2 regions of the Ruegeria sp. CDSB013 genome follow, and region 2 is predicted to be linked to the other one. Evidence: riboswitches for the same ligand, from Rfam matches in the RefSeq annotation. Region 2 holds a riboswitch; the other holds the start of a gene.
What was found. A riboswitch is a leader RNA that binds a small molecule or an ion and turns the genes downstream of it on or off. The one in region 2 is predicted to bind thiamine pyrophosphate.
Positions count from the first base shown of each region.

Region 1 (7,878 bases), on a different contig from region 2:
CGCCTTTGAGCGATTACGGCTTTCCACGCCCGACGGCAACCCGGACTAGATGTAACGGCAACTGAGGCACAAAACGCCGCTGCACTAAACCCAAGCTGAAACCAACCTTCCGTCATTGGCCGGCGTCGCCAATGACGGAAGGTTATCAACTTAATTTCATTACCGGGCTGGTCAATTTCGCCCGGCAATGGAATCAGTGCGCACCAACAAATTTTGATTCGTCCTGACACGCTTTCACAAGCCGAAAAGGGCGTGCCCTGCGGCTTTTGGATACCGTTTCACCCGAATGCCGCGTGAAGTCAGAGGAAAAGCATGGGCCTAACCTGCTATGACGTGATGGTACCGTCTGAGGTACAAAAGACCATTCTGCCGGATGAAAGCATCGCCACGGCCTTCAACATCATCAGGGGCAGCCGGGCACGATTTCTGCCTGTCGTGGCTGAAGACGGAACTTATGTTGGCGTCTTTACTGCCCCAACGCTGCTGAAACTGATCCTGCCGAAAGCGGCGACAATCGGTCTGAATGATGATGCGTCGCGCGTCGCGATCGACTCGCTCAGCTTCATGAACCTGACGCGGGAAGATTTCGAACAACAGATGGAGCGGCTGAAGACCGAAAAGGTTCGCGACAACATGTCGAGGCCCTCGAACATCCCCGTTGCTGCACCCGACACGCCAGTGATGGAAGGTATCTTCCTGATCTACAAATACAAACGGCACGTGATCCTTGTTGAGCCCGAAACCAACCGTTTCGTTGGCACCGTAAGCGCCAACTCGCTTTTGGATCGCGCACTCAGCTAACCCTATACAAACCGGACTAAAACCTTGGCTACGCATTCGACGTCACATGGAGAGGCCGCTCTCTCTGTTCCACAACTATTGGGCATAGATCCGCTTTGGGCCGCGACCGGAATTCTGATTTTGGTTTATGCGGTCCTGATCACAGAAAAGGTCAACCGCGCCATTTTAACGATGCTGGGCGCGTCCCTGATGGTCCTGTTTGGCATCATCAATCAGGAACAGGCCGTGGCGGGTGTGGACGCCAACACTCTGGCACTACTTATCGGCATGATGGTCATCGTGGGGATCACCAGCAAATGCGGATTGTTCCAATACGTAGCGATCAAGGCCGCAAAAGCGGTGAAAGCCAATCCAACCGGCATCCTGATCATGCTGACGCTGATTACGGCGGTGTTTTCGGCCCTGCTGGACAACGTAACGACCGTATTGCTGATCGCCCCGATTACGCTGCTGATCACTGAAGCCCTGGAAACGCGTGTGTTCCCGTTCTTTGTCGCCGAGATCCTGGCCTCGAACGTGGGGGGAACAGCGACGCTGATCGGTGACCCGCCCAACATCATCATTGGCTCGGCCGCAGGGTTGAGCTTCAACGATTTCGTGGTGAACCTGGCGCCTATCTCGGCCATATGTCTGGTTGTCCTGACCGGCATTATTTACCTTATGAACCGCAAGGAACTGGCCCGCATTCCGAAATCGGCCAGCGATCGGATTATGGGGTTCAACGAATCCGAAGCGGTTACTGATGTTGTCTTGATGATCAAGTCTCTGGCCGTATTGGCTCTGGTTTTGCTGGGGTTCACGCTGGGGCACAGCTACGGCATTCAGCCCGGTACGTCAGCGTTGGCCGGTGCAGGCCTGTTGATGCTGCTGGCCTATGGCCACCAAAGCGGTGAAGAACAATCCGAGTCGGTTCACCACATTTTTGGTGAAGTTGAATGGGTCACAATCTTTTTCTTCGGTGGGCTGTTCGTCATTGTTGCCGGTGTTGAACATGTTGGCCTCTTGGCATTCTTTGGTGAGAAAGTGCTGGAGCTGACCCAAGGCGACATGATGTGGACCGCGTTCTTCATCTTTTGGGCCTCCGGCATTTTGTCCGCAATCCTCGACAACATTCCTTTCGTGGCAACGATGATCCCTCTGATCGAGTCCACCGCAGACACGTTCGGCGGCAAGGACGCGATTGAACCCCTGTGGTGGTCGCTGGCGCTTGGCGCCTGTCTAGGCGGCAACGGCACACTGTTGGGGGCAAGCGCCAACCTTACGGTGGCTGCTTTTGCGGAAAAGGCCAAGCAGCCCATCGGCTTCATCGCCTTCGCCAAAATTGCATTCCCGATCATGATCCTGACCTTGATGATCGCAAACGTTTATATTTGGCTGCGTTACTTCTGACCCTATGGCCCTTTGAACCAAACGCATTACAGGTTCAAAGGGCGTCCGGCTCCGGACAGGCTTACTTGCCCACATACGACACGCGCCGCGCCGAGGCGCCGAATTTGGTTGTCTTTCTGGCCAATCCCCCCTAGTGACGGCCTCACCTCGGGGAGCACGGCCTGCCGCGCTGAGATGCTTATCAAGCGAACCCGTAGAACCTGAACCGGCTAGAACCGGCGGAGGGAAGGGTTTCGGTTTCATCCATCCTTGCCCTCTCGCCGCAATGGAGGATGACATGAAACATCTGCTAATTGCTGCGGGACTTCTGAGTGCAACTTCGGCTATCGCCGCCGACAAGCCTCAGCTTACCGTTTACACCTATGACAGCTTTGTATCCGACTGGGGCCCTGGCCCGCAGGTCAAAGAAGCCTTTGAGGCAACCTGCGACTGCGAGTTGAACCTCGTGGGCGTTGAAGATGGTGCCGCGCTTTTGTCGCGTGTCCGGCTTGAGGGTGAAAACTCTGACGCCGACGTCGTCCTTGGGCTGGATACCAACTTGATTGCATCGGCCCGGGAAACTGGCCTGTTTGCGCCCAATTCCGTTTCTGCCGACTTCGCGCTGCCGATCGAATGGACCGATGACACGTTCACACCGTATGACTGGGGCTACTTCGCCTTCGTTCACAAAGCGGATGCGACCGCGCCTGCGAACTTCCGGGAGCTGGCGGATAGCGACACCAAAATCATCATCCAGGACCCTCGCTCGTCCACGCCGGGTCTGGGTCTTCTGATGTGGGTCAAAGCGGCTTATGGTGACGAAGCACCCGAAATCTGGGCAGGTCTTTCCGACAACATCGTGACGGTCACCAAAGGTTGGTCCGAGGCATACGGCCTGTTTCTTGAGGGCGAGTCGGACATGGTTCTCAGCTACACGACATCTCCGGCCTATCACCTGATTGCCGAGGACGATGACAGCAAGGCCGCGTCAGCTTTCGACGAAGGCAATTACTTGCAGGTCGAAGTCGCTGCAAAGCTGGCTGCAACAGATCAGACCGATCTGGCGGATCAGTTTTTGCAGTTCATGGTCTCGGACGCGTTCCAGCAAATCATTCCGACGACCAACTGGATGTATCCGGCCGTAACCCCGGCAGACGGCCTGCCCAAAGGGTTCGAAACCCTGACAGTGCCGGCAAAGTCGCTTCTGTTCTCTCCCGATGAAGCCGCCGCCGTGCGGGATCAGGCCCTGGCAGAATGGCAGAACGCGCTCAGCCAGTAAGCCCATGGCCCGGTATCGGTGCGGCGGCCCTGGTCGCCGCGCTGATCCTGGGCACTCTTTCGGCGGTTGCACTGCGTGCTGAAACCAGCGGCGGGTTCACTCCCGCCGACTGGGCTGCGCTGCGGTTCACGCTGACCCAAGCCACACTGTCCGCATTGTTCAGCGTGGTATTGGCCGTGCCGGTTGCGCGGGCTTTGGCACGTCGGAGGTTCCCCGGCCGACGGGCTTTAATTGCGCTTTTAGGCGCGCCCTTCATCCTGCCGGTCATCGTTGCCATTCTGGGTCTGCTGCAAGTCTTTGGCCGGTCGGGATGGATCTCGGACAACCTTGGCATTTTCGGCCTGCCGCCCATACGCATCTACGGCTTGCATGGGGTCGTACTGGCGCATGTTTTCTTCAACCTACCCCTGGCCACACGCCTTGTGTTGCAAGCCTGGCAGGAAATTCCTGCAGAACGGTTTCGCCTGGCCGCACAACTGGGCTGCAATGGCATGGCCATGTTTCGACTGATCGAGATGCCCATGCTCAAACGGACCCTGCCCGGGGTTCTGGCGGTAATCTTCGCCATCTGCCTGACCAGCTTCGCCGTCGCCCTGACCTTGGGCGGAGGACCACGGGCTACAACGATCGAACTGGCGATCTATCAGGCCTTCACCTACGATTTCGACCTGGGCCGCGCCGCCCTGTTATCCGCCCTGCAACTTGCCCTGACAGCTGCGACCGCTTTAGTGGCGCTGAAGTTTGCGCGCGGGGACGGTTTTGGAACAGGTCTCGATCGCGCCTTGCGCCGCTGGGACGGGGGTGCGCCGACGATAGATATATTCTGGATCGTCGCAGCGGCCGTCTTTTTGCTGCTTCCTTTGGCATCGGTCGTAATTTCGGGAGCTGCCGGGTTGTTTGACATGCCCGCAATCGTTTTTAGGGCCGCGCTGATCTCGGTCCTTGTTGCCGCTGCAAGCACCGCAGTCCTGCTTTTGCTTGCTTTGCCTATGGCCACCGCCGTCGCGAGCGGCCGGTACGGGCTTGTGGAACTCAGCGGCATTTTGGGTTTGGCGGCATCACCACTGGTGATCGGTACGGGCCTGTTCATCTTAATCCGGCCTTTGGCAAACCCGACGACATTGGCTCTGCCTGTCACTGCTTTTGTAAATGCTGCGATGGCCCTGCCGTTTGCTTTACGCATTCTGGTCCCCACGGCGCGCGACATAACCGCTAGGCACGGACGTCTCGCGCTTTCATTGGATATGACAAAATGGACGTTTTTCACACGCATCTTGCTACCGCGCATGCGTCCACAGATCGGTTTTGCCGCTGGCCTTGGGGCGGCTCTGTCAATGGGTGATCTGGGCGTGATCGCACTGTTCGCCGATCCGCAGATCGCGACCCTGCCCTTGCAAATCTACCGCCTGATGGGCGCCTATCAGATGCAGGCGGCTGCCGGCGGGGCATTAATGCTGTTGCTGCTGTCCATGGGCGCATTCTGGCTATTGGACCGAGGAGGGCGCTGGCATGCTGAAGCTTGACGACTGTGTGATTGAAAACGGGAATTTCACCCTAAACGCCGATATCCAGATCGAGGTTGGCAACAGCATTGCCATTATTGGCCCGTCCGGCGCGGGCAAGTCCACATTGCTGGAGACTATCGCCGGATTTCGAGACCTAAAAAAGGGCCAGATTTTTTGGGGTGGGCGACAGATTTCCAACCAGCATCCCGGCAAGCGCCCTATGGCGATGCTGTTTCAAGACGGAAACCTGTTTCCGCATCTGACGGCTGAACAAAACATCGCCCTGGGCCTGCGCCCAAATGGTCGGCTGTCGAGGGACGAGGATGCACAGGTTCAGTCCGCACTGGACCGGGTTTCATTGCATGGTATGGGCGCGCGCAAACCCTCGGAACTGTCCGGAGGACAGCAAAGCCGGGTTGCCCTGGCCCGCGTACTTGTGCAGCGGCGCGACCTGTTACTTTTGGACGAACCGTTTGCCGCCCTTGGGCCAGCCCTAAAGGTCGAAATGCTGGATTTGGTGGCCGATCTGGTAGCCGAAACCCAAACGACCCTATTGATGGTCAGCCACGATCCGCAGGATGCACGCCGAATTGCCGACCAGACCGTACTTGTTGCAGACGAAACAGTGCATGCCCCCGTTCAGACAGCGGAACTCTTTGACAACCCGCCGCCAAGCCTGCGTGCCTATCTTGGCTAGCGGCGATCCCGCCTGAGACGTCAACGAGACGTTGTAACGGGTCGCCAAGCTAAATATCGTTCAAAGATGGTCAACGAAGATAGGCATACGCAGCACACTGGCGTGATCGACAAAAGCGCCCGGGCGCAAAGCTACCGCCAGTCAAGGTTGAAGATCCGAATTTCTACTCTGCTGGCGCTGACCATTGGCGGACTGGTGGCAATATCGGCTGGGGCAGTTCTGTTGGTTTCGACTTATGCCAATTTTCAGAACACGACGGAACTGTTGAATACGTCTGCCGCGATGATCGTCGAATCCATCGAAGACGATATCTTCAGCCTGACGACACCGATCGAGGAACTGGCACAATCCCTACAAGAAGACGCAAGCACGGGCGAAGTCGATCTGCACGACACCGATTTTCTGAAAGCCTACTTCAAAGGTGTGGTGGCTTCGGTCCCGTATCTGACCGATCTTGCCATCGTGTATCCTGACAGCAGTCTGTTCATTTCAACACATATAACCGATGTTGAGGGGCCACGTTTAATAACGTCATACGAGCCTCCTGCTGCAGGCACGCTTCAGTATCTTAAAGATGTCAAAGGCTATGATGGTTTGTTCTGGAACGAACCCTTCTTTGACCAGGGCCGGACACATATCTCAGCGACTGTACCTGCCTATAAAGACGGTATTTTCCTCGGGGCCGTGCTCGTTTCTTCTACCGTTCACCATTTCTCGGGCCTGGTCGACGAGTTAAGCGGGAAATACGGGGCAACCGGTTTTGTTCTGTACGGTGACAACCGCGTTCTGGCCCATCCCAAATTGCTGAACCTGTCCGCAAACACGTTAAGCTCAAACGCCCCCTTGCATTCGGTCGCAGCACTTGATGACGCGGTCATCTCACAAATGCTGATGCAGCCACCCGAGTTTCAGGGCAACGATGGAACATTTGTCGGATATGTGGTCGAGGCGCTGGACGGAGAACACCTGGTTTTGACAAGCATCGTCAGCGGCTTCGGATCTGAGCCGTGGGTGATCGGGCAGTATTCTCCACTAAGCGATTGGAGCAACCAGTGGTCCCGGCTGAGTGACGCCGCCCTGGTCAGTCTTGGTTTGCTGATCGCTTCGGTCATTGCGGCGCTTGTGTTGGCAAGACGATTGGCGGCACCCATTCACAGGTCGACCGAAGAAGCCATCAAAATCAGCGAGCTGAATCTGAACCAGATCGACCACCTGCCCCCCTCTCGGGTCTCAGAACTGAACCTTCAGGCTGTGGCCTTCAACAAGATGCTCGACGGGCTGCGCTGGTTTGAAACTTACTTGCCCCGAACCCTTGTACGGCAAATGCTAAAGACCGGGGATCCTAACCTTGTGTTGCCGCGCGAAGTCGAACTGACGGTGATGTTCGCCGATATCGTGGGGTTCACACCCGCATCCGAGGCCATGACGCCACAAGCCACGGCAGCAATGCTGAACCGGCATTTCGAGATCCTGAACCGCTGTATCGAAGCCGAAGGCGGAACGCTCGACAAATACATCGGCGACGCGGCGATGGCGTTCTGGGGCGCCCCTCAGGACCAGACGGATCATGCCGAGCGCGCCTGCCGGGCTGCATTGGCAATCAAGCAATCTCTGGCTGAGGCTGGCGTCGAGTACGGCGTCAAGATCGCGGTGCACACCGGACCGCTGATTGTCGGCAATATCGGGGCCGTCGACAGGATGAATTACACAGTGATCGGCGACACGGTGAACACCTGTGCCCGGATCGAAACCCTGGTAGGCGAACTGCCAAGTGACGAGCAAACCAGGATTTTGATCAGCGATGCCACAGCGCGACTGATCAGCCCGGTTTTTCATCTGATCGACTGCGGCGAATTCACGGTCAAAGGACGTTCAAGGAAAGTGAATGTCTACCGCCTTTGCGATGCAGATAAGACCCTTGGCCCCTCAGCATAACCTGCCAGAAATTCCGGAGGCCATATAAAGGTCATTCGGTGCGCCGCAATTGCTTTGGTGTTTTGCCGTATTCGGCCTTAAATGTCTGGGCAAGCGTAGAGGTTGATGCAAAACCGCAGGCAATGGCGATGTCAATAATCGGCATTTGCGAGTTCGAGACCAGGGTAAACGCTTTTTTTAATCTGATCTTTCTATAAAATTTTCCGGGCGATGTGCTCAAGTGCAGCATGAACTGGCGCTCTAACTGCCGGGTGGATACGCCCACGCGGCGGGCAAGACTGGCCGTTGGCAAC
Region 1 covers NZ_JBXWPA010000004.1:220,032-227,909, forward strand. Annotated here, with positions in the region: gene AC2FJF_RS09325 (CBS domain-containing protein) at 313-801, shown strand; gene AC2FJF_RS09330 (ArsB/NhaD family transporter) at 826-2,190, shown strand; TPP riboswitch at 2,329-2,434, shown strand; gene thiB (thiamine ABC transporter substrate binding subunit) at 2,468-3,448, shown strand; gene AC2FJF_RS09340 (thiamine/thiamine pyrophosphate ABC transporter permease ThiP) at 3,424-4,971, shown strand; gene AC2FJF_RS09345 (thiamine ABC transporter ATP-binding protein) at 4,958-5,650, shown strand; gene AC2FJF_RS09350 (adenylate/guanylate cyclase domain-containing protein) at 5,717-7,585, shown strand; gene AC2FJF_RS09355 (GlxA family transcriptional regulator) at 7,617-7,878, opposite strand, start outside.
Region 1: another riboswitch for thiamine pyrophosphate. It lies ahead of thiB (thiamine ABC transporter substrate binding subunit); the one in region 2 lies ahead of thiD (bifunctional hydroxymethylpyrimidine kinase/phosphomethylpyrimidine kinase).

Region 2 (7,878 bases):
CCATGCGCGCGCGTTCAGTTCATCCTGCAGTTCGGGTGAGGTGGCGGCGAAGATTTCCCAGCTTTTTTCCGGGTTGTTGACGATGAACTGGGTCGCCTTTTCGGTTGCAGCCAGGAAGCGGGCGACCTTATCCGCATTCATCGTGTCGGGATTGGCGACATAGATCAGCTCGTCATAAGACGGTACGCCTTCTTCCTCGATGTAGAAACAGCGGCCCGCGACGCCTTCGATATCCATCTGGTTCAACTCAAAGTTCCGGAAGGCCCCGATCACCGCATCCACCTGACCGGTCATCAGCGATGGCGACAGCGAAAAATTGACGTTGACCATCTCAATATCATCCAGCGCGACATCATGGGCGTTCAGCATGGCGCCCAGCACCGCCTCTTCCACGCCCGCGACCGAGAAGCCGATTTTTTTGCCCTTGAGGTCGGCGAGCGTTTTGATCGGACCGTCCTGTAGCACCAGCAGGCAGTTCAACGGCGTCGCGACCAAGGTGCCGACGCGCTTCAGCGGCAGGCCCTCATGGATTTGCAGGTGAAGTTGCGGCTGGTAGGACACCGCCAGATCAGCTTGCCCGGCGGCAACCAGACGCGGAGGGGCCGATGGATCCGCGGGTGGCACAATCTCAATCTCCAGCCCCTCATCGGCAAAGTATCCGTTCTCTTGCGCCACGATGATGGGCCCGTGGTCGGGGTTAACGAACCAGTCCAGCAGAACGGTCATCTTGTCTTCGGCCCAGGCCGGCGCGGCGGCCAGCAGGGCAATTGCTGTCATCAGCTTTTTCATATCTCGCGTATCCTTTTCGTTCACGAGGTTGAGGCCGCAACGAGAACGATCTCGCCCGGCCAATCCGGTTGCAATTTTTCGGCAGTACGCCACGCACGCAGACCAGTGGCGCAGCACAGTGCCAGCCTTTCTCCATTGTTAGGCTCTAATTCTATCAATTCAGGAGAACCGCGGAGCGCGTTGGGATGAATGGGTTCAGGGGCCTCATCCGGGCTGCGCAACTCGATGATCAAATCATCCGTGGTCAGTTGGCCGGCCGACACAAACGGGAAGTGATGGCTGGGCTCAGGCGCATCGTCAACGCGGAACGTTGTGCTGCGCATCGTGCGAGCATTGAACTGAACCATCTGCCCAAGTGGCGAAGGGTCCAGCCCGAGAATGACACTCAACGCCATTTGCGCTTGCATCGCGCCAATCATTCCGACGACCGGACCCAACACACCAGCGGTGGCACAGCTTGCACCGCTGCCCGGCGCGTCGGGAAAAACCGCCCGCAAAGATGGGGCACCACCGCAGAAACCGCCGACATAGCCGGACAACCCCAGGACCGAGGCGCTTATCAACGGCTTGCCCAGCGAGTGACACGTATCCGACAGCGTATAGCTTGCCGCATAACTGTCTGCGCAATCGAGGATGACATCGACTTGTGAGGCAAGTCGTTGCGAATTTAAGCTAGTTAGAGCCTGATTTTTCGTGGAAATCGTAATTTCAGAGTTTAAGGCCTGACACCGCTCAGCTGCGACTTCGGTTTTGGGGCGGCCACAGTCCCCCTCGCCGAACAAGATCTGGCGAGGGAGGTTCGACAGGGCGACTTCATCGGGGTCTACGATGGTCAAATATCCAACCCCAGCACCAGCCAGCAAAGGCAAAACCGGTGCAGCCAGGCCCCCGGCCCCCACCACAAGAACCCGCGCGTCGGACAGGCGGGCCTGTCCACGGGCGCCGACCTCCGGCAGGATCATCTGACGGGCGTAGCGGCTCATCTGGTGACCTCAATCCACGCACGTACGCGGGCTTCTGGGTCTGCATTCAACGTGATGTCTGTCACGACTGAGACAATGTCCGCCCCGGCATGCAACACCCCCGGCGCGCGCTCGACACTCATCCCGCCAATACCGACCAAAGGGACTTCCCCCACGCGCGCTTTCCATTCAGTGACACGCGGCAGGCCCTGTTGTTTCCATTTCATCTTTTTCAGGATCGTTGGGTAGACCGGCCCAAGCGCAACATAGTCGGGGCTCATGGCCAAAACACGCTCAAGCTCGTCATCGTCATGGGTCGAGACACCCAGTTTAAGTCCTGCGCGTTGGATCGCCTTCAGATCCGCATCATCCAGATCTTCTTGCCCCAGATGTATCCAGTCGCAGCCAGCGTCGATGGCCGCTTGCCAATAGTCATTCACCACCAGAACAGCGCCATGCGTACAGCACAGATCCCGCGAAACCGCTATCTGTTCACGCACGACCGCATCCGGTTGGTCCTTGATCCGCAACTGCACCAGTTTCACGCCCAGAGGCAGCGTCCGGCGCAGCCAGTCCGAATGGTCGAAGATTGGATAAAACCGGTCGAGGGTCATGACAAAAACGCCTTTCCAATAACGGGGGTCGAGGGTTCGGCCATATCGCGCGCTTCGATCGGGTCAGCCTTATAGGCCAATCGCCCGGCCTCGATGGCCAGCTTCATCGCCTTGGCCATTGCTGCGGGATCACCGGCCCGTGCCACCGCAGTGTTCAGCAGAACGGCATCATACCCAAGTTCCATCGCATGAGCGGCGTGGCTGGGCAGGCCGATACCTGCGTCAATCACCAGTGGTACTTCGGGAAACTCAGCCCGCATTGCGCGCAAGGCGTATTCGTTGTTCAAACCACGGCCCGAGCCTATCGGAGCGCCCCATGGCATCAGAACCTCACACCCTGCCGCCAACAGTCGCTCACCCACGATCAGGTCGTCCGTGGTATAGGGAAAAACCTCGAACCCGTCTTCGCTCAGGGTTCGCGCGGCCTCGACCAGTTGGAACACATCAGGCTGGAGGCTGTCGGTATGTCCGATCAGTTCCAGCTTGATCCATTTGGTGTCAAACACCTCACGCGCCATATGAGCGGTGGTCACAGCCTCTTTCACCGTATGGCAACCTGCTGTGTTGGGCAGGATAAGGACGCTCAGATCGCGGATCATCTGCCAAAAGGTTTGTCCTGCGCCTGCTTCGCGTCGCAAAGATACGGTGACCACCCCGGCCCCGCTGTCCCGAAATGCCTGTTCCAAGATTGCGGGGCTTGGATATTGCGCGGTGCCCAGCATCAGCGGGTTCGGCAGTGATGTGCCGTAGAAAGTCTTCATCGCTCAGCCCCCCTGCATCGGGGCGACGACTTCGATCCGATCGCCATCCTTGATTTTACGGGCCTTGCGCAGGCTCGAGGGCACAAAACCCTCGTTCACAGCCGTCGCCACCCGGCCCGAAAACCCACATTCCTGCAAAAGATCGGCAAGAGTTCCGGCGTGCACATCGCGCATCTCGCCGTTAAGTACGATCTTCATCAACCATCTCCGAATGTTTGGTGTCCAACGCCAGGTCAGCCACGCCCTTGGCCAGTGCAGGGGCCAGCAGGTAGCCGTGGCGGTAGAGGCCGTTGGCGTAGATTGTCGGTCCTAGCCGCCGAATACGCGGCAGGTTGTCGGGGAAAGCGGGGCGCAGATCGACGCCGGTTTCCAACACTTCAGCCTCACCAAAGGCGGGGTTCAGGGCGTAGGCTGCGCTCAGCAACTCAAGCATCGAGCGTGCGGTAATTCGGCTGCTATCCTCGGATTCGATCATTGTCGCGCCCAGCATGTAGACGCCGTCGCCGCGTGGAACGATATACAGCGGCACGCGTGGATGAAGCAGGCGTATAGGCCGGGTCAGTGTCACGTCTGGGCACCGTATCACCAGCATCTCACCCTTCACGCCGCGCAAGTCCTGCAGGTATTCGCGCGCGTGCAGACCTCTGCAATCAATGGCGTTGTCCAATCCCGTCGGAGCGCACGCATGATGGAATTCAACACCGTGATCCTGAAGCTGGTGCGACAGATCCAGCAAGGCCTGACGCGGATCCAAATGGGCTTCCGCAGCAAAGTAGAGACCTTTTTTGAAACCATACAGATCAGGCTCTAATAAGGTTATTTCTCTGTCATCAACTTCAGAAAACCCCTCCGTTCTGCGGGCGAAACGACGCAGATCCGGCAGGTCTCGTGGGTTAGCGACAACCAATGTGCCGCGCCTGTGGACCTGAGTGCGCTTGGCCCACCAGTCGATTGCCAATTGCCCCAGACGCAGGACAGGTTCTTCGGCGTTTTCATACTCGCACCAAGGTGCCAACATTCCGCCCGCCCACCAGGAACAGCCATGCGGCCCCGGTGCACCACCGGGATCAAACACCTGAACCTTGGCCCCGCGCGCGACAAGTTCGGAAGCAACGGCCAACCCGGCCACGCCTGCCCCTATGATCGACCAGACGGTCACGCGGACCAAACCTGATGGAAGTGATGAACAGGCCCGTGACCTTGCCCGATGTTCAAAGCATCGGCCTGAGCGATGGCGCCCTGCAGATAGTCATGTGCTTGCGCAACGGCCTGGGGCAGCGAAAGATCCTTGGCCAATCCGGCCGCTATGGATGAGGACAGCGTGCACCCCGTTCCGTGGGTGTTGCTTGTCTGTCGGCGCGGCGCTTGAAATTGGTCCATCACGCCAAAATCTGAGACCAGTAAGTCGTGGCAGATGTCGCCTTTCCCATGACCGCCCTTCATCAGGACCGCACTTGCACCCAATGCGCATAACTCGCGCCCTTGTGTGATCATCTGTTCGAGGCTGTCCGCTGGTTCAGCGCCCAGCAAACAGGCTGCTTCTGGCAGGTTTGGTGTCAACACGGTCGCGCGCGGCAGCAACACCTCGCGCAGGGTTTGCACGGCTTCTTCCGCCAGCAACGCATCGCCGGATTTGGCAATCATGACCGGATCCAGAACCACCGGCCCGTCAAAATCCGCGATACTGTCTTCGACACACTGGATGATCTGAGGGGTCGCCAGCATTCCAATCTTGATCGCGCCAACATCCAGGTCGGTCAGAACAGCCTCGATCTGGGCTGCAATGACGTCCAGAGGGATACCATGCACCGCCGTAACTGCGCGAGTATTCTGCGCCGTCACTGCGGTAATCACACTGGCACCGTAGACGCCAAGCGCCGACATGGCCTTGAGGTCAGCCTGAATTCCAGCCCCTCCGCCGCTGTCAGATCCTGCGATTGTTAAGGCAATGGGTGCCATGTCGTTGCTCCGGTTCAAAATGGGCAACGGGCATGGAAAACGTCTAAGCACTATAAGACCGTTCCCTACGCCGGTATTGCCCGGATCAGGTTCGATGGGTTAGCGCGTTCACGCCTCTCAGCCCCCAAGCAGGGCACCCCAACGGTTGGGGCGACACTCTCAGGGGATGGCGGGAGAATCAAGGGCCAATTTTGGGGCAGATCACGGTCAAACTGGACTTATCAAATGCAAAAGCCGGCCTCGATGGGCCGGCTTGCGACAGAAGTTTACGAAGTGCTGGTTCAGCCCTTCATGCCGTCCCAGAAAGATTTGACGGATGAGAAGAAGCTTTTTGATTCCGGGTGGTTGTCTTCGCCCAGATCGTCAAACTCGCGTAGCAGCTCTTTCTGGCGGCTGGTCAAATTGACCGGGGTTTCCACCGCCAGTTCAATGAACATATCGCCAATTCCACCGCCGCGAAGGGCGGGCATGCCCTTACCGCGCAATCGCATCTGACGGCCTGACTGGCTGCCCGCCGGGATTTGTACACGGCCACGGCCACCGTCGATTGTGGGTACTTCGATCGAACCACCCAGCGCGGCTTTCCCCATGCTGACCGGAACGCGGCAATACAGGTTTACGCTGTCGCGCTCGAACAGCTTGTGGTCCGAAACTTCGACAAAAATATACAGGTCGCCCGGAGGGCCACCGCGCATCCCGGCCTCACCTTCACCGGCAAGACGAATGCGGGTGCCGGTTTCGACACCGGCCGGAATGTTGACCGACAGAGCACGCTCTTTTTCAACGCGCCCGGCGCCTCCGCAGGATTTACAAGGATTCTTGATGATCTGACCCAGACCCGAACAGGTCGGGCAGGACCGTTCGACTGTGAAAAAACCCTGCTGCGCCCGAACTTTTCCCATACCGGAACAGGTCGGGCAGGTTGTGGGCTCCACCCCACCTTCCGCACCTGATCCGTCACAGGCAGAACAGGCCACGGCGGCAGGTACGCTAATCGTCTTTTGCAGCCCCGAGAACGCCTCTTCCAACGTCACCCTCAGGTTATAGCGCAGGTCCGAGCCGCGCGCGGCACGCCGGCCACCGCTAGTTGCACCGCGCTGACCGCCCATGAAGTCGCCGAACAGGTCATCAAACACATCCGAGAATGCGCTGGAGAAGTCGCCCTGCCCGCCAAATCCGCCGCCGGGTCGGCCACCGCCGCCCATGCCATTTTCGAAAGCAGCGTGGCCAAAGCGGTCGTAAGCCGCTTTTTTGTCGCCGTCGCGCAGGACGTCATAGGCCTCATTCGCCTCTTTGAACTGCGCTTCTGCGTCGGGATTGTCCTTATTGCGATCTGGATGCAGTTCTTTGGCCTTCTTGCGAAAGCCTTTCTTGATCTCATCCGCCGAAGCGCCCTTGGACACGCCGAGCACTTCGTAATAGTCGCGTTTGGACATCAGTATTTCCTTCTGCCTCAACGTAATCGGGCCGGCCCGGCAACCGGACCGGCCCGAATTGGCCCGGTTACCCGTTAGTTACGCTTGTCGTTGTCCAGATCTTCGAACTCGGCATCGACGATGTCGTCATCACCAGCCGGAGCTTCATCAGCTGCCGCAGGCTCATCCTCGGCTTCCTCGGACTGTGCCTTGTAGATGGCTTCGCCCAGCTTCATGGCCGCTTCGGTCACGTTCTGAATGCCGGACTTGATCTTTTCGGCGTTCTCAGTTTCCAGCTCGTCCTTCAGCGCGGCAATCGCCAGCTCGATGGCTTCGATGGTGGTCGGGTCAACCTTGTCGGCATGCTCTTCCATTGACTTTTCGGTCGAATGGATAAGGCTTTCCGCCTGGTTCTTGGCGTCGACCAGTTCGCGGCGTTCCTTGTCAGCTTCCGCGTTCTCTTCGGCGTCCTTGACCATCTTGTCGATATCCTCGTCGGACAGACCGCCCGATGCCTGGATGGTGATCTTCTGCTCTTTGCCGGTGCCTTTGTCTTTGGCCGAAACCGAGACAATGCCGTTGGCGTCGATGTCAAAAGTCACCTCGATCTGAGGCATGCCACGCGGTGCGGGCGGGATATCTTCAAGATTGAACTGACCCAGGATCTTGTTGTCCGCAGCCATTTCCCGCTCACCTTGGAAACAGCGGATGGTCACGGCGTTCTGGTTGTCCTCAGCAGTCGAGAAGACCTGAGACTTTTTCGTCGGGATCGTGGTGTTGCGGTCGATCAGACGGGTGAACACGCCACCCAGCGTCTCGATGCCCAAGCTCAGCGGGGTCACGTCCAGCAGAACCACATCTTTGACGTCGCCTTGCAGAACACCGGCCTGAATGGCGGCACCCATGGCAACAACTTCGTCCGGGTTCACACCTTTGTGTGGCTCTTTACCGAAGAATTTGGTGACCTCTTCGATCACCTTCGGCATGCGGGTCATACCACCGACCAGAACAACCTCGTCAATGTCGCCCGCCGACAAACCGGCGTCTTTCAATGCGGCCTGACAGGGTTTCATCGACTTCTTGATCAGGTCGCCAACCAGCGATTCCAGCTTGGCACGGGTCAGTTTCATGACCATGTGCAGCGGCTGACCATTAGCGCCCATCGAGATGAACGGCTGGTTAATTTCGGTCTGCGAGGTCGAGGACAGCTCGATCTTGGCTTTTTCAGCAGCTTCTTTCAGGCGCTGAAGGGCCATCTTGTCTTGCGACAGGTCGACACCGTGTTCCTTTTTGAACTCGTCCGCCAGGTAGTTGACGATGCGCATGTCAAAGTCTTCACCACCCAGGAAGGTGTCACCATTGGTCGATTTGACCTCGA
Region 2 covers NZ_JBXWPA010000009.1:115,456-123,333, forward strand. Annotated here, with positions in the region: gene AC2FJF_RS15840 (ABC transporter substrate-binding protein) at 1-789, opposite strand, end outside; gene AC2FJF_RS15845 (HesA/MoeB/ThiF family protein) at 810-1,772, opposite strand; gene AC2FJF_RS15850 (thiamine phosphate synthase) at 1,769-2,365, opposite strand; gene AC2FJF_RS15855 (thiazole synthase) at 2,362-3,126, opposite strand; gene thiS (sulfur carrier protein ThiS) at 3,130-3,324, opposite strand; gene AC2FJF_RS15865 (FAD-dependent oxidoreductase) at 3,308-4,285, opposite strand; gene thiD (bifunctional hydroxymethylpyrimidine kinase/phosphomethylpyrimidine kinase) at 4,282-5,085, opposite strand; TPP riboswitch at 5,131-5,236, opposite strand; gene dnaJ (molecular chaperone DnaJ) at 5,367-6,521, opposite strand; gene dnaK (molecular chaperone DnaK) at 6,596-7,878, opposite strand, start outside.